3 regions of the Streptomyces sp. NPDC051320 genome follow, and region 2 is predicted to be linked to each of the others. Evidence: riboswitches for the same ligand, from Rfam matches in the RefSeq annotation. Region 2 holds a riboswitch; each other region holds the start of a gene.
The links. A riboswitch is a leader RNA that binds a small molecule or an ion and turns the genes downstream of it on or off. The one in region 2 is predicted to bind cobalamin.
Positions count from the first base shown of each region.

Region 1: linked by a shared signal. The riboswitch ahead of AB0M87_RS27320 (HoxN/HupN/NixA family nickel/cobalt transporter) and the one ahead of AB0M87_RS02940 (ribonucleoside-diphosphate reductase subunit alpha) in region 2 are both predicted to bind cobalamin.
Region 3: linked by a shared signal. The riboswitch ahead of cobN (cobaltochelatase subunit CobN) and the one ahead of AB0M87_RS02940 (ribonucleoside-diphosphate reductase subunit alpha) in region 2 are both predicted to bind cobalamin.

Region 1 is NZ_JBFBAL010000014.1:90,594-98,193, reverse strand. It holds gene AB0M87_RS27360 (DUF3303 family protein) at 107-403, opposite strand; gene AB0M87_RS27355 (nitroreductase/quinone reductase family protein) at 711-1,166, opposite strand; gene AB0M87_RS27350 (CopG family transcriptional regulator) at 1,254-1,433, shown strand; gene AB0M87_RS27345 (VOC family protein) at 1,435-1,779, shown strand; gene AB0M87_RS27340 (class I SAM-dependent methyltransferase) at 1,805-2,662, shown strand; gene AB0M87_RS27335 (MFS transporter) at 2,707-4,431, opposite strand; gene AB0M87_RS27330 (MarR family transcriptional regulator) at 4,501-4,968, opposite strand; gene AB0M87_RS27325 (metalloregulator ArsR/SmtB family transcription factor) at 5,037-5,390, opposite strand; cobalamin riboswitch at 5,458-5,674, shown strand; gene AB0M87_RS27320 (HoxN/HupN/NixA family nickel/cobalt transporter) at 5,672-6,865, shown strand; gene AB0M87_RS27315 (FAD:protein FMN transferase) at 6,875-7,594, opposite strand.
Region 2 is NZ_JBFBAL010000001.1:602,787-610,386, reverse strand. It holds gene AB0M87_RS02950 (hypothetical protein) at 1-668, shown strand, start outside; gene AB0M87_RS02945 (ribonucleotide-diphosphate reductase subunit beta) at 722-1,753, opposite strand; gene AB0M87_RS02940 (ribonucleoside-diphosphate reductase subunit alpha) at 1,753-4,113, opposite strand; cobalamin riboswitch at 4,246-4,381, opposite strand; partial or broken gene AB0M87_RS02935 (GNAT family N-acetyltransferase) at 4,438-4,937, opposite strand; gene mctP (monocarboxylate uptake permease MctP) at 5,069-6,700, opposite strand; gene AB0M87_RS02925 (DUF3311 domain-containing protein) at 6,697-6,939, opposite strand; gene AB0M87_RS02920 (phytanoyl-CoA dioxygenase family protein) at 7,526-7,600, shown strand, end outside.
Region 3 is NZ_JBFBAL010000003.1:447,277-454,876, reverse strand. It holds gene cobN (cobaltochelatase subunit CobN) at 1-3,381, opposite strand, end outside; cobalamin riboswitch at 3,416-3,549, opposite strand; gene cobG (precorrin-3B synthase) at 3,785-5,167, shown strand; gene AB0M87_RS09710 (precorrin-8X methylmutase) at 5,164-5,805, shown strand; gene AB0M87_RS09705 (precorrin-2 C(20)-methyltransferase) at 5,802-7,307, shown strand; gene AB0M87_RS09700 (cobalt-precorrin-6A reductase) at 7,292-7,600, opposite strand, start outside.

The sequences.
Region 1 (7,600 bases), on a different contig from region 2:
CCACCGAACCGGCCCACCGAGAGTCGACTTCTCGGGAGAGGAAGCCGACCGGAGTGACAACCGTCCGCGACTGGTGCGCGGGAGGTTGGGTGGTCCTTGGAAGGGATCAGCCCTGCTGCAGGGCGGCAAAACCCTTCTGCAAGTCTTCGATGTTCATCACCGGCTGGATCTCGATCTTCGCGCCGAGCCCCGCGAAGAGCGGCTCCGCGATGCTGGGCAGCTGGGAGCTGTCCTGCATGTCGAAGACCAGGGTGCAGGTCCGCTTACCCTCGCTGGTGGCGAAGTAGGCGGCCTCCGGCTTGAGCCGTTCCGTCATCGACTGCACGATCTTCTGCAGAGTGCCGTCCTTGGCTGCTGCATTCGCGAGCTGGGTGTCCATCTGCGCTCTCAACATGACCCGCATGGCATTACTCCGTCCGCCCACCGCCCGCTACCGGCGGCACGGGTCTGTCCGCGCGCGTGAGACCGGTGACGTCCCGCTCAGCCTGTTCCCGGGCGATCAGGGCGGCAACATCTGGTCCTCCGTTTGTGCCGCCGTGGATGCCGGTCGCAACCGCGTTTGCCGGCCGGGACTCGGTCGGGCCAACCGCACAGGGCTCCCGGGGCATGATGCGTCCCCTGTGTGCCGACGGTGGTGGACGACGGACGCAGGAGGGCCCGGCGGCACAGAACCGTCGCTGCCGACGACGGCCCCGCGGATGGCTGCGGTGCTACGGCGTCGCGGGTGCCGGGAGGGCTTCGAGCCGGAAGACCGGGTGGTGGACGGACGCGGCGATGACCGCGGGGTCCGATGAGTCGGCGGTGATGTCGAAGTACGGCCGGGTGACGGGTACCTCGCGCAGATACTGGCGCAGGACGGGCACGCACTGCTCGGGCGCGAGCTCAACCGCCCGCAGACGCTCGGTGTGGCCGCCGCGGCTCAGGGCTACTTCGCCTGCCTCGCGTACGTTGTGCACCCAGCCTCCGACCTTGTAGGCGGCGACCAGGAAGCGAACGCCGTCCGGGGACGACATGACGTCCACGGGCACCGAGCGGTCGACCCCGCTTCTGCGGCCCCGCACCGTGAGCACGTGGCGGTCGGCGCGGCCGAGACCGCGTCCGGTCATCGCCGAGAACACCGCGTTGACCAGACGGTTGAACGCGCCGACTCGGTACGTCTTCGCCACAGCCGCTTCCCCTCGCTCGGAAGTGAGCACCGTCCTCCTGTAATCGGAGGACCAGCATTTAGGTAGCTAATTTGCTAGCATGCTCGCGTGGGCGACGAAGATGTGAAGCAGTTCAACGTGTACTTGCCGATCGGGTTGATCAAGCAGGTCAAACACCATGCCATCGAGTCGGAGCTGTCGCTGTCGGCATTGGTTGCCGCTGCGCTGCGCGCCTACCTCGATGACACCCAGGATGAGCGAGAGCCATCGTCCGAGAAGGAGAACTGACATGACGACCGAAGGCATCGAGGCCGTGTTCCTGGAGACCCACAACTGGGGCAAGGCGGTCAAGTTCTTCCAGGGGCTGGGGTACGAGCTCGAGTTCTCCACGGATCACCACTCCGGCCTGCTCCGCAATGGTGGCGGTCCCTACCTCTTCATTGCGGAGGTGCCTGAGAGCAAGGAGCCCGATGCGCGGCTCGTCCTGAAGGTGCCCGACGCGGAAGCGTTCCGCCCCGCGCCCGGGGTTGAGGTGGTCACCCCGTTCGCGGACACCCACTTCGGCACCAAGGAGATGACCGTGCGGGACCCCGACGGGCGTCTGTGGAGCATCCAGGCCCCGGCCAAGAACTGATCACGGGAAGAGAGGGGAATGCGGCATGGCTGACGAACAGACCGCAAAGCCGGACAGCACGGCGGTACGGGTGGCCCTGTGGCGGGCGCTGCACGTTCAGGCCGACGCGCCGCCGCATGTGCTCGAGGACGAGATCGGCCTGCGGCTCGCCGGCCCCGGCGACGACTGGCGTAGCCGCGGGGACATGGACCCGAGCGCGACCAGTTGGTTCCGGGCGTCGATCGTGGCTCGGGCCCGCTTCGTCGAGGACCTGGTCGTGGAGCAGGCCGGGCAGGGCGTGGGCCAGTACGTCATCATGGGCGCCGGCCTGGACACGTTCGCCCAGCGCCGGCCGGAAGTCGCCTCCCGCCTGCGGGTGTTCGAGGTCGACCAGCCCGATCCCCAAGCCTGGAAGCGCCAACGGCTGGCCGAACTCGGCTATGGCATCCCCGACTGGCTACGACTGGTACCGGTCGACTTCGAGGCAGGCGGGTCGTGGTGGGATCAACTGGCGGCTGCCGGATTCGACGCGGACCAGCCGGCGGTGGTGGCGTCCGCCGGCGTCGCCATGTACCTCACCAAGGACGCGAACGCGGCGACGCTGCGCCGACTCGCGTCGCTGGCCCCCGGCTCCACGCTGGCCATGACGTTCCAGCTCCCTCCGGAGCTCCTCGACGAGGAGAAGCGTGCCGGACTCCAGGCCGCGGCGAAAGGGGCCGGAGCAGCGGGCACCCCGTTCATCAGCTTCTTCGCCCCGCCGGAGATGCTGGCACTGGCCCGCGACGCCGGATTCAAAGAAGCCCGGCACGTGTCGGCCGCCATGCTCAACCAGAGGTACTTCGCGGGCCGGACGGACGGCCTCGGGACGTCGAGCGGAGAGGAACTGCTGGTAGCGACCACCTGACCCGGGAGCCCCCGGCCCTCGGGTGTTGCGACCTGCCGTAGGAGTCAGGCCGGGCTGTTGCGCAGATCCGCCAGGGTGGCCGTGGTGAGCGGTCGCGGGGTGTGGTTCGGGTCTATGAGGACGACGGTGCAGGCGGCGGTGTGGGTGAGGGCGGTGGTGAAGCTGCCGTTGGCGAACTGGGTGAGAGGGCCGTGCGGGGAACGTCCGACGGTGATGGTCCGGGCGTGGATGTCGGCGGCGTGCTGGGCCAGGGCGCGGCCGGCAGCGGCGTGGTCGCCGACGCTGGTGAGGATCTGGCCGGTGGCGGCGATGCCTTGCGCCGAGAGGCGGTCGAGGTGACTGGTGACGGCCGCGCGGGCCTGCTCGGCGGTCTCGGTTTCGGCGGCCTGCTCCTCGACGACAGCGGTCTGCTGGACGTGCACGACCTCCAGGGGACTGCCGGTGTCGCGGGCGAGTCGGGCCGCGGTGTCGACGATGGCGGCCGCCCTGTCGTGGGCACCGACGGCGACGATGACCGGAGGCGTATCGGTCGTCGGGGCGGGGGCGCCCACGGGCGTGAGCGAGGGGGCCATGGGCCTGCCTTCGGCAGGGCGCTCCTCGGCCTGGCGGAGCAGGCGGTGACCGCTGGCCAGGACGGGGATGGCCAGGAGGAAGGTGGCGGCGCCCAGGTAGAAGGGGACGCCCAGGTCGGTGGCGTCGGCCAGCTTGCCGGCGACGAAGGGGGCCAGGCCGCCACCGATGAAGCGGAGAAAGCCGTACGCGGAGGAGGCCACCGGGCGCTCGACCGGGGAGACGAGCATGACGGCCTGAGTGGTGAGGGTGTTGTTGATGCCGATGAAGGCGCCGCTCACGATGACGGCCACGATGACCACGGTCGGGGTGCTGACACCCGCGGCGATGACGGCCATCACGATGCCGAGGCCGAACAGGTTGGCGTACAGCACGGGTGCGGTGCCGTAACGGGCCTGCAGGCGCGGGGCGAAGAAGACGCTGAAGGCGGCCACCAGGAGCCCCCAGCCGGTGAAGACCAGGCCGAGCTGATGGGCGCTCAGCTCCATGGGGTAGGGGGCGTAGCCGAGCATGGTGAAGAAGCCCCAGTTGTACAGCAGGGCCATGATCCCCATGGTCAGCAGTCCGCGGTGGCGCAGCGCCCTGAGCGGGGCGAGGGGCGACGTAGCACGTTTCGGCTTGGGCAGGTCGGGGACGAACGCGATGGTCGCGGTCAGGGCGATGGCCATCAGGATCGCGACGCCGAAGAACGGGCCGCGCCAGCTGATGCCGCCCAACTCCCCGCCGAGCAAAGGGCCGACGGCGATGCCGAGTCCCAGGGCGGTCTCGTACAGGATGATCGCCCCGCCGAAGCCGCCGCTGGCCGATGCGACGATGACGGCGAGGGAGGTGGCGATGAACAGCGCGTTGCCCAGCCCCCAGCCGGCGCGGAAGCCGACGATGCCGTTGATGGAGCCGGTACTGCCGGCCAGGGCGGCGAAGACCACGATGACCGCCAGGCCGATGACGAGGGTGCGCTTGGCGCCGAGGTGGCTGGAGACCCAGCCGACGAAGAGCATGGCGACGGCGGTGACGATCAGGTAGCTGCTGAACAGCAGGGAGACCTGACTGGGCGAGGCGTGCAGGCTCTTGCCGAGGGCGGGGAGGATCGGGTCGACCAGGCCGATGCCCATGAAGGAGATGACGCAGGCGAACGCGACGGCCCAGACGGCCTTCGGCTGCTTGAACGGGCTGGCGGTCTTCCCGTGCGAAGCACTCATGTGCGGTTCTCTCTCCTTACGTTGGCGGGGAAGCGGGGAAGCGGCGAAACGTCGCCACAACGGGTGGTTTCAGGAGCGCGCCTGCCGGTCCTGGATCGCACGAGCCAGCGCCGGCAGCGCAAGCGTCACCGCATGCTGTTCGGATTCCGTCAGCTCTTCGATCAGCTGCTGCAGCGCCTCTGTTCGCTCGGTGCGCCGCTGACCGAAGACCTCCAGGCCGAGGTCGGTGGCTTCAACCAGGACGCCCCGGCCGTCACGGCTGTCGGTGGTGCGCCGTACCAGGGCCGCGCGTTCCATACGGGTGACGAGCTGGGTCATGTTCGGTTGCGAGACCCCCTCCGCCCGGGCCAGTTCGGTCAGCCGGGAGGGGCCCTCGCGGCCCAGCCGGCCCAGCGCCGAGGAGGCTGCGGTGCTCAGGCCGCCGGCGGTCGCGCTGTGCCGCACGTAGCGAACGATCCGCTCTACGGCGGTCATCAGCTCTTCCGGGGATGCGTCGGATGCGTCGGACGCCTCGATGAGTGGGGCGTCCGGGTCCATAACCCGCTTATGCATAGGGTCATTATGCATATAGATGTAGGTGGAATCAATACCCACGCCGACGGGCGCTACCCGTGGGCGCACCGCCCCAACAGGTCGGCCACCGCGCCGTCGACGATGCGGTAGCGGACCACCCGGCCGTCCTTGTCGCCCGCCACCACACCCGCGGCCCGGAGGAGGCGCAGGGCCTGGGAGACGGCCGGGTCCTTCATGCCGGTGGCGACCGCGAGGTCGGACACGGCGATGGGGCCCGCCCGGTGGACTGCGATCAGCAGGGCGAGCCGTCCGGGGTCGGCCAGCAGGGAGAAGCGGTCGGCCCAGGAGCGGACGTGATCGGGCTCTCCGATGGCGGCGATGGCGTCACAGACCCGGTGGTCGTCGATGATGCGGTGGCCGGCGCGCTCGGCGGGAACGAGGTGCATGCGGTGATCCTTGCACGTCGGCATCTGTGATCTTCGGCACCTGCGCAACTGTGCAGGCTTGCAAGCGTTGTTGTCGGCAACCTAGGGTGGGCCGGGTCGTGGTGTTCGGGAAGACCGGTGACAGGCCCTCATAAGCCTCAGACCGGAGCGGCCCTCGCCACTGTGATCGGGGAGTTCCCGGCCCATGACACCACTGGCCGCAGAGCGCGGCTGGGAAGGTGGGCCGGGGGCGAGCGTCAGCGAACCCGTAAGCCAGGAGACCGGCCACGGCATCTCACGAAGTGATCCACGAGGTGCTGGAGCGTGACCGTATGACCCTGCCCCACTCAAGCCTGCCCCCCTCAGGCTTGCCCGACACAGCTGCGCCCCACTGCGGTGCGTCTCATCAAGCCGCGCCCCACCCCACCGCGTTCGCCTGGCGACGCTCGGACACCCTCCGCACGGCTGGACTGCTCGGCGTGATCGCCGCCCTCCACGTGGTGGCTTTCGGCATCCTGTTGCTGCTGGTGGTGCCGCGGCACTACGAGGTCGGCTCCCAGGCGTTCGGCATCGGCCTGGGCGTCACCGCCTACACGCTCGGCATGCGGCACGCGTTCGACGCGGACCACATCGCCGCAATCGACAACACCACGCGCAAGCTCATGGCCGACGGCAAGCGGCCGGTGTCCGTGGGCTTCTGGTTCGCGCTGGGGCACTCCAGTGTCGTCGTCGCGATGGCGGCCCTGGTCGCCGGGGGAGCGCGCCTCGCGGGCGTGCTGGCCAGCGAGAACTCAGGTACCCACCAGATGCTCGGCGCCGTCAGTACCACCATCTCCGGTTCCTTCCTCTACCTCATCGCGGCGCTGAACCTGGTGGCGTTGTTCGGCATCCTGCGGGTGTTCAGGTCGATGCGGGCGGGACGGTTCGACGAGACGGAGCTCGAAGCGCAGCTGGATTCCCGGGGGTTCATGAACCGCATCCTGGGCCGCTTCACGAAGTCCGTCAGCCGGCCGGGCCAGATGTATCCGCTCGGCTTCCTCTTCGGTCTCGGCTTCGACACCGCCACCGAGGTCACCCTGATGGTGATGGCCGGCAGTGGCGCCGCCGCCGGGATGCCCTGGTACGCGATCCTGTGCCTGCCGCTGCTGTTCGCCGCGGGGATGAGCCTCTTCGACACCCTCGACGGCACGTTCATGAACTTCGCGTACCAGTGGGCGTTCTCGAACCCGGTACGCAAGGTGTTCTACAACCTCGCCATCACCGGCCTGTCGATCGCCGTCGCCTTCTTCATCGGCACCATCGAGCTGGTCACCGTCCTGCACGACAAACTCGACCTCAAGGACGCGGTGACCGACTGGGTAGCCGGCCTCGACCTGGGCAACGTCGGTTACATCATCGTGGGTCTCTTCGTGGTGGTGTGGGCGGCGGCACTGGGTTACTGGCGGATAGCCAGGGTCGAAGAACGCTGGACGGCCCGCACCGCGGACGGGGGCTGAGCCGGCGCGTCAGTCGCCGCTGGGGAAACCTGCGGTCCGCCAGACGCTGCCGTCGGGCCGGACGGCCAGCGCCTCGTAACCCTCCAGCGACTCCAGCCAGTCGCGCGCGTCCTCGCCCCGGGCGAACGCGGCGGTGGCGTAGGCGTCCGTCAGGGTCAGCCGGGGGCCGGTGACCGTGACGGAGGCGAGCCCGGTGGCGGGCTTGCCGGTGTGCGGGTCGAGGATGTGGGCGCCGCGTTCCGCGGTGCCCGAGGTGGCGACCGCCAGGTCCCGGCCGGTGACGACGGTGGCGAGTTCGCCGGGGGACAGCGGGTGGGCGACACCGATGCGCCAGGGCGTGCCGGGGGACGCCTCGCCGCGCAACTGGAGGTCGCCGCCGCCGTTGACGCAGGCGTTGTGTGCGCCGGCCTCATGCAGGAGCTGCGCGGCGGCTTCCGTCGCCCAGCCCTTGACGAGCCCGGAGGGGTCGAGGCTGCCGCCCGGGGTGGCGGTGAACCAGCCGTGGCTGGTCTCGTCCGCCGTCCTGCAGAGGGCGAGTACGTCACGGACCTCGGGCGGGCAGGCCCCCAGGGTGGTCTCGCCGCGTCCGAGGCGGCTGATGGCGCTGTCCGGGCGGTAGGTGGAGAACACCGCGTCGACGTGGTGCAGTCCCCGGACGGCTTCGGCCAGCGCGCGGTGGATGGCGGCGGTGGGCGTGTCGCGGATGTCGAAGGAGAAGACCGTCCCCATCACGTG
Region 2 (7,600 bases):
CCGTGGTGAACAAGGGCGGCAACGTCATCGTGGGGGTACATGACGTCAAGACGTTTTCGGTCGTCTTCACGGTCAGGGACAACTCCGGGGTGAAGGGCATCAGCCACGCCGACGTCTTCAACACGGCGAACAACTACGGAGTCGCGGACCTCACCGGGAAGAGCTGCCGCAAGTCGAGCAGCACGACATCGGTCTGTACGGCGACCTTCAAGGCCGACCCGGCCTGGTTCAAGTCGTCGGTGGACATCGACCCGAACGCGCTCGCCGGGACCTGGCAGGTCAACGCCACCGTCCAGGCCCGCGACGGTGACTACTGGATCCATGACCGGCTCGCGCTCTTCGACTTCAAGCGGGCGTCGACCCTCACCACCAACGCCACGCCCGAACCCGTCCGCAAGGGCGGAAAGCTCACCGTCAGGGGCAAGCTCGCCCGTGCCAATTGGAACGACCTCAAGTACCACGGCTACAGCAAGCAGAACGTCAAGCTGCAGTTCAAGAAGTCCGGGGCGTCCTCGTACACCACGGTCAAGACGGTGAAGACCAACGCCACCGGCAACCTCAGCACCACGGTCACGGCGACCGCGTCGGGCTCCTGGCGCTGGAGCTTCTCCGGGACACACACCACCATGGCGATCACCGCGCCCGGCGACGCCGTGAAACTGCGCTAGGAAGGGAGCCGGGCGGGCGCTGTGCCCGCCCGGCTCGTGTGCCGGAGCCGCCTCTAGAACTCGTCGTCGAAGGAGACCGAGCCTTCGACCGCGATCTGGTACGCCGAAGGCCGCCGCTCGAAGAAGTTCGTCAGCTCCTGGACCCCCTGCAACTCCATGAAGGAGAACGGGTTCTCCGAGCCGTACACCGGCGCGAAACCCAGACGCGTGAGCCGCTGATCGGCGACGCACTGGAGATACTCGCGCATCGACTCGGTGTTCATCCCCGGCAGACCGTCTCCGCAGAGGTCACGGCCGAACTGCAGCTCCGCCTCGACCGCCTCCCGCATCATGTCGGTGACCTGCTGCCGCAGCGCGTCGTCGAAGAGCTCGGGCTCCTCCTTTCGGACCGTGTCGACGACCTCGAACGCGAAGTTCATGTGCATGGTCTCGTCCCGGAACACCCAGTTCGTGCCCGTCGCCAGACCGTGCAGCAGGCCACGCGAGCGGAACCAGTACACGTAGGCGAAGGCGCCGTAGAAGAAGAGCCCCTCGATGCAGGCCGCGAAGCAGATCAGGTTCAGCAGGAAGCGGCGGCGGTCGGCCCTGCTCTCCAGTCTGTCGATCTTCTCCACCGAGTCCATCCAGGTGAAGCAGAACTGCGCCTTCTCCCGGATGGACGGGATCTCCTCGACCGCGTCGAACGCCGCCGCCCGGTCGTCCGGGTCGGGCAGATAGGTGTCGAGCAGCGTCAGGTAGAACTGGACGTGCACGGCCTCCTCGAAGAGCTGACGGGAGAGATAGAGCCGCGCCTCCGGGGAGTTGATGTGCTTGTAGAGGGTGAGCACCAGGTTGTTGGAGACGATCGAGTCGCCCGTCGCGAAGAACGCGACCAGCCGTCCGATCATGTGCTGCTCGCCCGGTGAGAGCTTGGCCAGGTCGGTCACGTCCGAGTGCAGGTCGACCTCCTCCACCGTCCAGGTGTTCTTGATCGCGTCGCGGTAGCGCTCGTAGAAGTCCGGGTAGCGCATCGGACGCAGGGTCAGCTCGAAACCCGGGTCGAGCAGGTTCCTGCGCGACGCGGTCGTCTCCGGGTGGGTGGTCATTACTGGCAGGCCTCGCAGGATTCGGGGTTTTCGAGGGAGCAGGCGACGGCGTCCTCGTCGGGCGCCGGAGCCTGTACGGGGACGGTGGCGGCGGACGCGGCCCGCGCGATCCGGGTCGCCGGGCGCGAGCGCAGGTAGTACGTGGTCTTCAGGCCCTGCTTCCACGCGTAGGCGTACATCGAGCTGAGCTTGCCGATGGTCGGCGTCTCCAGGAACAGGTTCAGCGACTGGCTCTGGTCCAGGTACGGCGTACGGGCGGCCGCCATGTCGATCAGCCCCCGCTGCGGGATCTCCCATGCCGTCCGGTACAGGGCGCGGACATCCTCGGGGATCCAGCTGAAGCCCTGCACCGAGCCGCTGGCCTCGCGCAGCGCCTCCCGGGACTGTGCGTCCCAGACCCCCAGCCGTTTGAGCTCGTTGACCAGGTACGCGTTGACCTGAAGGAATTCACCGGACAGCGTCTCGCGCTTGAAGAGGTTCGAGACCTGCGGCTCGATGCACTCGTAGACGCCGGCGATCGAGGCGATGGTCGCGGTCGGCGCGATCGCGAGAAGCAGCGAGTTGCGCATGCCGCTGCGCGCGATACGGGCGCGCAGCGCTTCCCAGCGTTCCGGCCAGGCGGGAGCGGTGTCGTAGTGGTCCGGATGCAGCACGCCGCGGGCCGCACGGGTCCTCTCCCAGGCGGGCAACGGGCCACTGAGCTCCGCGAGCTCGCAGGACGTCTCGTAGGCGGCGAGCATGATCCGCTCGGCGATCCGGGTGGACAACTCCCGTGCACGGGGCGAGTCGAAGGGCAGCCGCAGGGTGAAGAAGACGTCCTGCAGACCCATGACGCCCAGGCCCACCGGACGCCACTTGGCGTTGGACCGGCCGGCCTGCTCGGTCGGGTAGAAGTTGATGTCCACCACCCGGTCGAGGAAGGTGACGGCGGTGCGGACGGTCTCGTCGAGCCGCTCCCAGTCGATGGAGTCGCCGGAGACGAAGGCGCCGACGTTGACCGAGCCGAGGTTGCAGACGGCGGTCTCGCCGTCGTCCGTGACCTCCAGGATCTCGGTGCACAGGTTCGACGAGTGGACGACGGCGCCGGGCTCGGCGGTCTGGTTGGCGGTGCGGTTCGAGGCGTCCTTGAAGGTCATCCAGCCGTTGCCGGTCTGCGCCAGGGTGCGCATCATCCGTCCGTACAGCTCCCGGGCGGGGATGGTGCGCCGGGCGAGCCCCGCCGCCTCCGCCTCGCGGTACGCCGCGTCGAACGCGTCGCCCCACAGGTCGGCCAGTTCGGGGACGTCGACGGGGGAGAAGAGCGACCAGTCGCCGTCCGCGTCGACCCGGCGCATGAACTCGTCGGGGATCCAGTGCGCCAGGTTCAGATTGTGCGTACGCCGCGCCTCCTCACCGGTGTTGTCGCGCAGTTCCAGGAACTCCTCGATGTCCGCGTGCCAGGTCTCGAGGTAGACGCAGGCCGCCCCCTTGCGCCGGCCGCCCTGGTTGACGGCGGCGACCGACGAGTCGAGGGTGCGCAGGAAGGGGACGATGCCGTTGGAGTGGCCGTTGGTGCCGCGGATGAGCGAACCCCGGGAGCGGATCCGGGAGTACGAGAGGCCGATTCCGCCGGCGTGCTTCGAGAGCCTGGCGACCTCGTGATAGCGACGGTAGATCGAGTCGAGCTCGTCCAGCGGCGAGTCGAGGAGATAGCAGGACGACATCTGGGGGTGCCGGGTGCCGGAGTTGAAGAGGGTGGGTGAGGAGGGGAGGTAGTCGAGCCGGCTCATCAGGCCGTACAGCGCGGCGACTTCGTCCACGGCGCGTTCCGACGCGTCATCGGCCAGCCCGCAGGCCACCCGGAGCATGAAGTGCTGCGGGGTCTCGATGACCTGGCGGGTGATCGGGTGGCGCAGCAGGTAGCGGCTGTAGAGGGTGCGCAGGCCGAAGTATCCGAAGCGGTCGTCGGCGCCGGTGTCGATGAGCGCGTCGAGGCGCGCCCCGTGCCGTCGTACGAAGTCCGCTGTGCGGTCCGCGATCAGGCCCTCGCGGTGGCCGACGCCCAACGAGGCGGAGAACGACACCGCGCCCTGCCCGGCCGCCTCTTCGGCGATGGTCCGGGTCAGCAGCCGCGCCGCCAGCTGTGAGTAGGCCGGGTCCTCCGAGATGAGTCCCGCGGCCGCCTCGGTGGCGAGCTCCCGCAACTCCGCCTCGTCCGACCCGGCGTGGCGACCGCGCAGCGCGGCGGCGGCGACCTTGCCGGGGTCGGTGTCGGGGAGGCCGGCTGTGAGGTCGGTCAGAAGCCGCAGCAGTGCGGTTCCCGGGGCGTCCGTCAGCCGTCCCCGGACTTCGGCGGCAGGTGCGGTGGGCGCGGTGGTCACGGTGCGCTCTCCCTCGCTCGGCCGGGCCGGGCGGAGGAGACGCGGGTGCGCACGGGTGCACCGCAGGGCAGCGCACCGCACAGCATCCGCCGGCCCAACCGCGAGGCCCGGACGGTTCCCATCCGGTTCGGTCGAGCCGGATGCGCCGTCGGCAGGTCCTCGGACTCCACGGTGCGCGAAAGCGCACTGTTCACACCGTTGCGGGACAGTTCCGGATTCGCACCGGATTCCCCTGCGGCGACAGCGAGCCTGAGCATACATGTGGTGGGCGTTGGTTGTGTCACCCCCCATATCTTGTGTCGCGGTGGTGTGCCGGGCCCTGTGTCAGAGTGTCAGGGCGTACGTCATCAGAGGGAGCCCCGGGACCGGCTCCCAGTCCCGCTCGGGGGTGCGCAGGAAGCCCAGCCCGGCGTATATCCGGTGCGCGCCGAGCATGGCCGGCTGGGTCGAGAGAACGAGCGCCGACACCCCCTCGGTAGCCTTGGCACGCTCGATACAGGCGCGCACCAGCGCCTCGCCGGCCCCCGCCGACGCGCCTTCCGGGCGACCGCCAACATCCGGAATTCGGCCTCGTCGGCCCGGGCTATGTCGGCCCATTCGCTCCCGGGCGGCGCGTAGGTCACCCCGCCGAGGATCCCGCCCTGGCCATCTGCCGCGACCAGCACTTCGGCGTCGGCGGCACGCCGTGCCACGGCGCGCAGCTCGGTCGGATACGGGTCGTCGGCGCCGAAGTCCAGCAAGCCGTCGCCGAGGTAGGCCTGCGCGGTGATGTCGCCGAGCTCCTCGTACTCCCCGGGGTCGGCCACTCTGATGGTGATGTCCATACGGCGAAGTCTGCCGCACGGGTCCGACAGCCGGAGGTGGCCGAAAGGCGAAGGCGGACGAAAGGCGGAGGGGCCGTACCGCTCACCACCGGTGAGCGGTACGGCCCCTCCGCAGGCGGGCCAACGGCGTGTCAGTGCCCGCCCGGCGCACCCGCCGTGGCCGGCGGGAGCTCCACCTGGACTCCGGGATCACCGGCGTCCGCCGTGTAGTCCTCCGGCGAGGTCTCGTCGATCCCCGCCGGTGCCTTGACGGCGTTGAGGACGAAGGTCAGCACCACCGTCACCACGACGTTCATGACGAAGGCGGTGAGACCGATGTAGCCGATCTCGCCGAGACCCGGGATCTCCTTGGAGGACCCGCCGAAGTGCTTCTGCGTGGGGCTGGCGACGCCGTAGGCGGCGAGTGTCCCGTAGACCATGCCGACCGCCCAGCCGGCCAGCAGCGCCCAGCGGTGGAACCACCGGGTGAAGAGGCCACCGACGAGTGCGGGCATCGTCTGGAGGATCCAGATGCCGCCGAGCAACTGGAAGTTGATCGCGACCGTCTTGTCCATGGAGAGGACGAAGATCAGCGCGCCGACCTTCACCACCAGCGAGACCAGCTTGGAGACCTTGGCTTCCTGCGCCGCTGTCGCGTCCGGCTTCAGGAAGTCCTTGTAGATGTTGCGGGTGAAGAGGTTCGCGGCGGCGATGGACATGATCGCCGCGGGGACCAGGGCACCGATGCCGATGGCGGCGAAGGCCACCCCGGCGAACCAGTCGGGGAACATGTTCTCGAACAGCTGCGGGATCGCCAGCTGGCCGTTCTTGACCTTGACGCCGGCCGCGATCGCCATGAAGCCGAGCAGCGCGAGCAGACCCAGCATCAGCGAGTACAGCGGGAGGATCGCGGTGTTGCGCCGGATCACGTTACGGCTGCGCGAGGAGAGCGTCGCCGTGATGGAGTGCGGATACATGAACAGCGCGAGCGCCGAGCCGAGCGCCAGCGTGGCGTAACCCCACTGACCGGCCACGCCCGGTACCAGCGCCCCGCGGGGTTTGCCGGTCGCCGGATTGGTCTGCGTGAAGGCATGACCGGCCTTGGCGAAGATGTCGTCGAAGCCGCCGAGCTTGATCGGGATGTAGATGATCGCCACGATGATGACGAGGTAGATCAGCCCGTCCTTGACGAAGGCGATCAGCGCGGGGGCCCGCAGCCCGGACGAGTAGGTGTACGCGGCGAGCACCGCGAAGGCGATCAGCAGCGGGAGGTCCTTGACGAACCAGTTGCCGCTCTCGCCGCCCACGCCCATCACGTCGAGCACCGCCTGGATGCCGACCAGCTGAAGGGCGATGTACGGCATCGTGGCGAGGATGCCGGTGACGGCGACCGCCAGCGAGAGTCCCTTGGAGCCGAAGCGACCGCGGACGAAGTCCGAGGTCGTCACGTAGCCGTGCTTGTGCGACACCGACCAGAGCCGCGGCAGGAAAGTGAAGATCAGCGGGTAGACCAGGATGGTGTACGGCACGGCGAAGAAGCCGGCCGCGCCCGCCGCGTAGATGGCCGCGGGCACGGCGACGAAGGTGTACGCCGTGTACAGGTCGCCGCCGAGCAGGAACCAGGTGACCCAGGTCCCGAACGAACGGCCGCCCAGGCCCCACTCGTCGAGACTCGCCGAGGTGTCGGCCCTGCGCCAGCGCGCGGCCATGAAGCCGATGACCGTGACGGCGACGAAGAAGAAGATGAAGACACCGAGAGCGATGCCGTTCACACCGTCCTTCATGCGGACGCACCTCCCTTGCGGGCGCGCTGGTCACGCTGCCACAGCTTGTACGCGAGCATCGTGAGTGCGGTCGAAATGAGCACCCAGAGCATCTGGTACCAGTAGAAGAAGGGGATGCCGATGAAGGTCGGGTCCACCTTGGCGTACGAGCTCACCCAGAGCATCGAAACGAAGGGCGCGATCAGGCATACCGCGATGACCACGCGCCCCGGCGTGATCAGCGGTCTTTTGTCCGGCATGGTGCGGTCCGTCCCCTCACTGAGCACCTGATAGAAGGCGCAGGGAAATCTAAGCGAGGCGGTCCGAGCAGCGGAACCCCTGTCCGCATATCGGTACGGCAACGCCCTGGGGTTCATCGGAACCTACGGTGCCGGAACTGTGCCGGGGCCCTGTCGTTCCTGCGCTTGACCCGAGGACGTTAGCGCAGGTGACGGCGGTAACGGCAGGCCTCGGCGTGGTCCGATGCGGGCGGGTTCCGACAACGCCCGCCGGATAGCCCCCGCACGCCCCCGCACGCCCCTGCGTGGCCTTCGCGCAGGCCGCCCCGTCGGCCGAGGGCAGCCCGGCTGCCCGATCGGGCAGAGCTGTCCCGGGTCGACGCACCACCCCAACGACGGCCTTGACAGGTCGAGTTGGTCTAGTCCAATGTTCTGGGAACGCTTGCTGAGCGCGGGGAAGCTCCTGCTGCGACTTCTTGCCGGGTGGGATCCCGAACCGCCGCACTGACGCCGTTCGGCGCCGTACCTCGGTGATGTGTCCCCGCGCTGGAACCGCCGGTGAGCGGCCGGTCCAGTCAGCGACACATCCGATCCCTGGAGTGGTTGCATGCCCCCACCTGCCCCCTATCTGTACCGAGCCTCTTCGGACATCCCCTACTTCAGCCCGGACGGTGAGGCGTAT
Region 3 (7,600 bases), on a different contig from region 2:
CACCACCCCGGTCGTGGCGTCGTACCCGAAGAGGTAGTCGACCGTGGCGGCGAGTTCGAAGGCGCCCTTGTAGCCGTGCCTGCGCATCGCGGCGATCCATCGCGGATTCACCACCCGGGCGCGGAACACCCGGGAGGTCTCCTCGACCAGCGTGCGGGTACGGACCGTTTCGGGCCGGGTGGAGTCACCGATGTAGGCCTCCGGAGCTGCCCCCTTCAGGGCGCGGACGGTGGCCACCATGCCGCCGTGGTACTGGAAGTAGTCGTCGGAATCGGCGATGTCGTGCTCGCGGGTGTCGGTGTTCTTGGCGGCGACCGCGATGCGCTTGTACGCGGTCTCCATCTCGGCACGGGCCGGCCGGCCGTCCAGTTCACGGCCGTAGGCGTAACCGCCCCACACCGTGTAGACCTCGGCGAGGTCGGCGTCGGTGCGCCAGTCCCGGGAGTCGATGAGCTGGAGCAGACCGGCGCCGTACGTGCCCGGGCGGGAGCCGAAGATACGGGTGGTGGCGCGGCGTTCGTCGCCGTGCTCGGCCAGGTCGGCCTGGGCGTGCGCGCGTACGTGGTTCGCTTCGGCCGGTTCGTCGAGGGAGGCGGCCAGCCGTACCGCGTCGTCCAGCAGGCCGATGGTGTGCGGGAAGGCGTCGCGGAAGAAGCCGCTGATACGCAGGGTGACATCGATGCGGGGCCGGCCGAGGTCGGAGAGCGGGATGGGCTCCAGACCGGTGACCCGGCGGGAAGCGTCGTCCCAGACCGGCCGGATGCCCAGCAGGGCGAGCGCCTCCGACACATCGTCGCCGGAGGTGCGCATCGCGCTCGTACCCCACAGCGAGAGGCCCACCGAGGTCGGCCAGTCACCGTTGTCGGTGCGGTAGCGCTCGAGAAGGGAGTCGGCCAGGAGCTGTCCGGTCTCCCAGGCGAGGCGTGACGGCACGGCCTTCGGGTCGACGGAGTAGAAGTTCCGCCCGGTCGGCAGGACGTTGACCAGTCCGCGCAGCGGCGACCCGGATGGTCCGGCCGGGACGAAACCGCCGCTCAGCGCGTGCACGGCGTGGTCGATCTCATCGGTGGTGGCGGAGAGCCGGGGAACGACCTGGCGGGCCGCGAAGTCCAGGATGTCGGCGACCTCCCGGGGGTGGCCGGAGGCGACACGGCCGACCGCGGCCGGATCCCAGTCCGCGTCCTCCATCGCCTGGACCAGGGCGCGGGCCTCCTCCTCCACGGCGTCGGCGGAAGTCCGGGTGGCGGCCGCCTCGTCGAGGCCGAGCGCCTCGCGCAGACCGGGCAGCGAGGTCGTACCGCCCCAGATCTGACGGGCCCGCAGGATGGCGAGGACCAGATTGACCCGGGCCGCACCGGCCGGCGGCGCCCCCAGCACATGGAGGCCGTCGCGGATCTGCGCGTCCTTGATCTCGCAGAGCCAGCCATCGATGTGCATGATGAACTCGTCGAAGCCCTCGTCGTCCGGGCGGTCCTCGAGGCCCAGGTCGTGGTCCAGCTTCGCGGCCTGGATCAGCGTCCAGATCTGCGCCCGGACCGCCGGCAGCTTGGCCGGGTCCATGGCGGCGATGGCCGCGTGCTCGTCGAGCAGTTGCTCCAGGCGCGCGATGTCCCCGTAGGACTCGGCGCGGGCCATCGGCGGCACCAGGTGGTCGACCAGGGTGGCGTGCACCCGGCGCTTGGCCTGGGTTCCCTCACCCGGGTCGTTGACCAGGAAGGGGTAGACGAGCGGCAGATCACCCAGCGCCGCGTCGGGGCCGCAGGCCGCGGAGAGCCCGGCGTTCTTGCCGGGCAGCCACTCCAGGTTGCCGTGCTTGCCGAGGTGCACCATCGCGTCCGCGCCGAAGCCGCCGTCCTCGCGGGCGGCCTGAATCCAGCGGTAGGCGGCCAAGTAGTGGTGGGAGGGCGGCAGATCCGGGTCGTGGTAGATCGCGATCGGGTTTTCGCCGAAGCCGCGCGGCGGCTGGATGAGGATGAGCAGATTGCCGCGGCGCAGCGCCGCGAGCACGATGTCGCCCTCGGGATTGCTGCTGCGGTCCACGAACATCTCGCCGGGTGGCGGGCCCCAGTGCCGCTCGACCGCGTCGCGCAGTTCCCGGGGGAGCCGGGCGTACCAGCGCCGGTAGTCGGCGGCCGGAATACGGACCGGATTGCGGGCCAGCTGTTCCTCGGTGAGCCACTCCTGGTCGTGGCCACCTGCCTCGATCAAAGCGTAGATCAGCTCGTCACCGTCGCCGGACTCGAGTCCCGGTACCGGCTCGTCGCCGAAGTCGTAGCCGTCCGCGCGCAGTCGGCGCAGCAGGGCCACGGCACTGGCAGGGGTGTCGAGACCGACCGCGTTGCCGATGCGTGAGTGCTTCGTCGGGTAGGCCGAGAGGACCAGCGCGAGCCGCTTCTCCGGGTTCGGCACGTGGCGAAGCCGTGCGTGGCGTACGGCGGTTCCGGCGACCCGGGCGGCCCGCTCCGGGTCGGCCACATAGGCCGGCAGCCCGTCCTCGTCGATCTCCTTGAAGGAGAACGGCACGGTGATCAGCCGGCCGTCGAATTCCGGCACCGCGATCTGGCTGGCGGCGTCCAGCGGCGAGACGCCCTCGTCGTTCTCCTCCCAGGCGCTGCGGGAGCCGGTCAGACAGAGCGCCTGCAGGATCGGTACGTCGAGCGCGGCGAGCGCACCCGCGTCCCACGCCTCCTCGTCGCCGCCCGCCGACGCCGCGGCCGGCTTGGTGCCGCCCGCCGCGAGGACGGTGGTGACGATCGCGTCGACGCCGCCGAGTGCGTCGAGCAGTTCGGGTTCGGGGGCGCGCAGCGAGGCGACGTACAGCGGCAGCGCCCGGCCGCCGGCGTCCTCCACGGCGCCGCACAGCGCGTCGATGAACGCGGTGTTGCCGCTCATGTGGTGGGCCCGGTAGTACAGCACCGCGACCAACGGGCCGCCGGCCCCCTCGCGTTCGGTGCGCTTCAGCGGGCCCCAGGTGGGGGCGGCGGCGGGCGGGTCGAAGCCGTGGCCGGTGAGCAGCACGGTGTCGGAGAGGAAACGGGCCAGCTGTTCGAGATTGCCGGGACCACCGTGCGCCAGGTAGGCGTGCGCCTCGGCGGCGATGCCGATGGGCACCGTGGAGGCTTCCATCAGCTGGGCGTCGGGGGCCTGTTCACCGGTGAGGACCACCACCGGCCGGTCACCGGAGAGCAGCAGGTCGATGCCCTCCTGCCAGGCACGCAGCCCACCGAGCAACCGGACGACGACGAGGTCGGCACCGTCCAGCAGAGCGGGCAGCTCACTCAGATCGAGCCTGGCCGGGTTGGCGAACCGGTACGGCACGGGGCCGCCCGCCGCACGGGCGCTGAGCAGGTCGGTGTCGGAGGTCGACAACAGCAGGAGCACGCGGCGCCCGGCCTTCCTCGGGGTCCGCGCCCCGGGCAGTGAGAAAACGGCGGGAGTTCCTGGCTCATCCGGTTCGCACCGGATTCACAGTGGCGGGACCACGCCGGATTCTCACCGGGCTTCCTCCCCGAGAAGCTGTTGTCCGACCCCCGCTGGGCTCGGGGCGTCTGGCACGCACGCTCGCGGCGTTGCCAAAATGCCCTAATAGCTCCGCTATGAGGACACTCCGGCGCCTTGCGATCGCACGCACCAGACGCCCTGAGCTGGTCCAACGGGGGTCGGACGACAGCTTCTGACGCCGTCTTCGGCGTTGACGGGCCGAGTGACCCGTCGAGCCGATACTAGCGGCCGGTGCCCCGGCGCGGGGCAGTCGCCCGGTGTGATGGTCGGTATGCTCGCCGCCATGCCACCGGCCAGCTCGTCCGCGACGACCAGCGACGACTCCTCGATGCGGGACCGCGGCGACGCCTGCCCCGGCGCGCTGCGGCTGCACTCGGCCGACGACGGCGCGCTGGCCCGCGTCCGGATTCCGGCCGGGATACTGACCGGACGGCAGGCCCGGGCCTTGGCGGACGCCGCCGAACGGCTGGGTGACGGCCGCCTGGACATCACCTCCCGGGGCAATATCCAGCTGCGCGGACTGGGCGACGACTGCGGCGGCGAACTGGCCGCCCTGCTGGACGGCGTGGGCCTGCTGCCGGCGCCCCGGCACGAACGCGTCCGCAACATCGTCGCCTCGCCGCTCTCCGGACTCGACGCGGCGCACCTGGCGAACGGAACGGGTCGAACGGACGTACTGCCGTGGGCAATGTCACTCGACCGGTTTCTCTGCGCGAGTGAGACGGCCACCGCGCTCTCCGGGCGTTTCCTCTTCGCATTCGACGACGGGCACCAGGACGTGGCCGCGCTCGGCGCCGATGTGACGGTGTGGGCCCGGCCGGACGGACAGGCGCTGATCCGCATCGGGGACGACCCGGACGCGCTCCGCATCCCGGCGAAGGACGCCGCGCGGGCCGCGCTGCTCGCCGCCGAAGTCTTTCTCGCCGTCTCCGGAAACGGCGGTACCCGCGCCTGGCGCGTACGCGAACTCGTCGACCCCGATCACCTCTTCGCGCTCTCCGCATCGCAGTTCGCCCGCCGCCTCGCCGCGGCCGGCATCACCGCGGAGCAGCACAGCGCAGCGCCCTCAGGCCCCACTTCGATGCCGCAGCCGGGCATCGTCGCGGGCTCCGACGAGCGCAGCGCGCTGTCGGTGGTGGCGCCGCTGGGGCGGCTGACGTCCGCTCAGTGGCGGCTCCTGGCCACGGTGGCCACCCAGCTCGGTGCGGACGAACTCCGCGTGACACCCTGGCGGGGCGTGGTTCTCCCGGGTCTGCCGACCGCCGGGGCGCCCGGGGTGCTGTCCGAACTCGCCGAGGCCGGACTGATCACCGACACCGCGTCCCCCTGGTGGGGAGTCGGCGCCTGTACGGGGTTGCCGGGCTGCGCCAAGTCACTGACCGACGTACGGGCCGAGGCGGCCGCCACTGCCGCCGCCGGTCACGGCGGGCTGCCGGTGTACTGGTCGGGCTGCGCACGCCGGTGCGGGCACCCGCCGGGGACCGCCTGGGTGGATGTGGTCGCCGCCGCATCCGACGGCTACGACGTCTTCGGCCCCGGTGCGACCGGCCGGCGGAGTGTGCCCACGGCGGAGATCGCCGACGCGGTCGCGGCGGCCCGTACCCCTTCAGCACCCTCACCACAGACCGCGTCCCCAGCACAGACCGCGCCCCCAGCACAGAGATGAGCGAGAGCATCGTGTTCGAGTACGAGAAGGACGGCGCGGCCATCTACCGCCGGTCCTTTGCCACCATCCGCGCCGAGGCGGACCTCACCGGCCTGCCCGCCGACGTCGCCCAGGTCACCGTGCGGATGATTCACGCCTGCGGCATGGTCGACCTGGTGTCGGACGTCTCGTACACCCCCACAGTGGTGGCCCGCGCACGTGCCGCGCTGCGGGCCGGTGCCCCGATCCTGTGCGATGTCGCCATGGTCGCCAGCGGAGTCACCCGCAAGCGTCTCCCGGCCGACAACGACGTGCTGTGCACCCTCTCCGACCCGTCCGTCGCGGACCTCGCCGCCCGGCTGGGGACCACCCGCAGCGCCGCCGCGCTGGAGCTGTGGCGCGACCGGCTCGAGGGCGCCGTGGTGGCCGTGGGCAACGCGCCCACCGCGCTGTTCCGACTGCTGGAGATGATCGAGGAGGGGGCTCCCCGTCCGGCCGCGGTCATCGGCGTCCCGGTGGGGTTCATCGGTGCGGCCGAGTCGAAGGACGCGCTGGCCGCCCACCCATCGGGCCTGGACCACCTGGTGGTGCGCGGACGGCGCGGCGGCAGCGCCATCGCCGCCGCGGCGATCAACGCGATTGCGAGTGAAGAAGAGTGAGCAGCACCCACCCACAGCCGGGGCGTCTGTACGGCGTCGGGCTCGGCCCGGGGGACCCCGCACTGATGACGCTGCGGGCGGTGCAGGTCATCGCCTCGGCCGATGTGATCGCCTATCACAGCGCCCGGCACGGGCGGTCGATCGCCCGCTCCATCGCCGCCGAGCACCTGCGCCCCGACCACATCGAGGAGGCTCTGGTCTACCCCGTCACCACGGAGGCCACCGACCATCCCGGCGGCTACCGCGGGGCGCTCGACGAGTTCTACGAGCAGGCCGCCGCCCGGCTCGCCACCCATCTGTCGGCCGGCCGCACGGTGGCCGTGCTGGCCGAGGGCGATCCGCTCTTCTACGGCTCGTACCAGCACATGCACAAGCGGCTCGCGCACCGTTTTCCGACCGAGGTCGTCCCCGGCGTCACCTCGGTCAGCGCTGCGGCAGCCCGGCTCGGTGAGCCGTTGGTGGAGGCCGAGGAGGTGCTGACCATCCTTCCCGGCACGCTGCCCGAGGAGGAGCTGACGGCGCGGCTCGCCGCCACCGACTCCGCCGTGATCATGAAGCTGGGCCGCACCTTCCCGTCCGTGCGGCGTGCGCTGGAGCGCGCCGGCCGGCTCGACGAGGCCCGCTACGTGGAACGGGCCACCATGACGGGGGAGCGCAGCGGCCGGCTGGCCGAGGTGGCCGCTGACTCGGTGCCGTACTTCTCGGTCGCGGTGCTGCCGAGCCGGATCGACGCGGTGCCCGAACCGCGGGACACCGGCGAGGTCGTCGTGGTGGGCACCGGACCCGCCGGTCCACTGTGGCTGACGCCCGAGACCCGCGGCGCGCTGGCCGCCGCCGACGACCTGGTCGGCTACACCACCTACCTCGACCGGGTGCCGCTCCGCCCCGGTCAGCTGCGGCACGGCTCCGACAACAAGGTGGAGTCGGAACGGGCCGAGTTGGCTCTGGATCTGGCCCGGCGCGGCCGACGGGTGGCGGTGGTGTCCGGCGGCGACCCCGGGGTGTTCGCCATGGCCACCGCTGTCCTCGAGGTGGCCTCGGAGGGACCGTACCGGGACGTTCCGGTACGGGTGCTGCCCGGTGTGACCGCTGCCAACGCCGCCGCGGCGAAGGCCGGCGCACCACTCGGCCACGACTACGCCACCCTCTCGCTCTCCGACCGCCTGAAGCCGTGGGACGTCATCGCCGAACGGCTGCGCGCCGCCGCATCGGCCGACCTGGTGCTCGCCCTCTACAACCCCGGCTCGCGCAGCCGCACCTGGCAGGTGGGCCTGGCCCGCGATCTGCTGCTCGAACTGCGGGCCCCGGACACCCCGGTGGTGCTGGGGCGCGACATCGGCGGCCCGGACGAATCCGTACGCATCGTCCGGCTGGCCGACCTCGATCCGGCGGAGGTCGACATGCGGACCCTGCTCATCGTCGGGTCTTCACAGACGCGGACCGTACGGCGCGGGGACGGCGAGCAGATCGTCTGGACACCGCGCCGCTACCCGGAGAAGTGACGCAACCAGGCGGCCGCCTCATCGGGGCCGGCTGCCACCGGCACCCCGGCCGGCACCGGCGGCCGGCGTACCACCAGCACCGGGATGCCGGCCTCGCGCGCTGCCGCGAGCTTGGGGGCGGTGGCCGCGCCGCCGCTGTCCTTGGTCACCAGTACGTCGATGCGGTGGCGCCGCAGCAACTCGCGCTCCCCGTCCAGGGTGAACGGTCCCCGGTCGAGCAGCACCCGCGTCTCCCGCGGCTGCGGCGGCTCCGGGGCGTCCACCGACCGTACGAGAAACCACAGGCCGTCGAG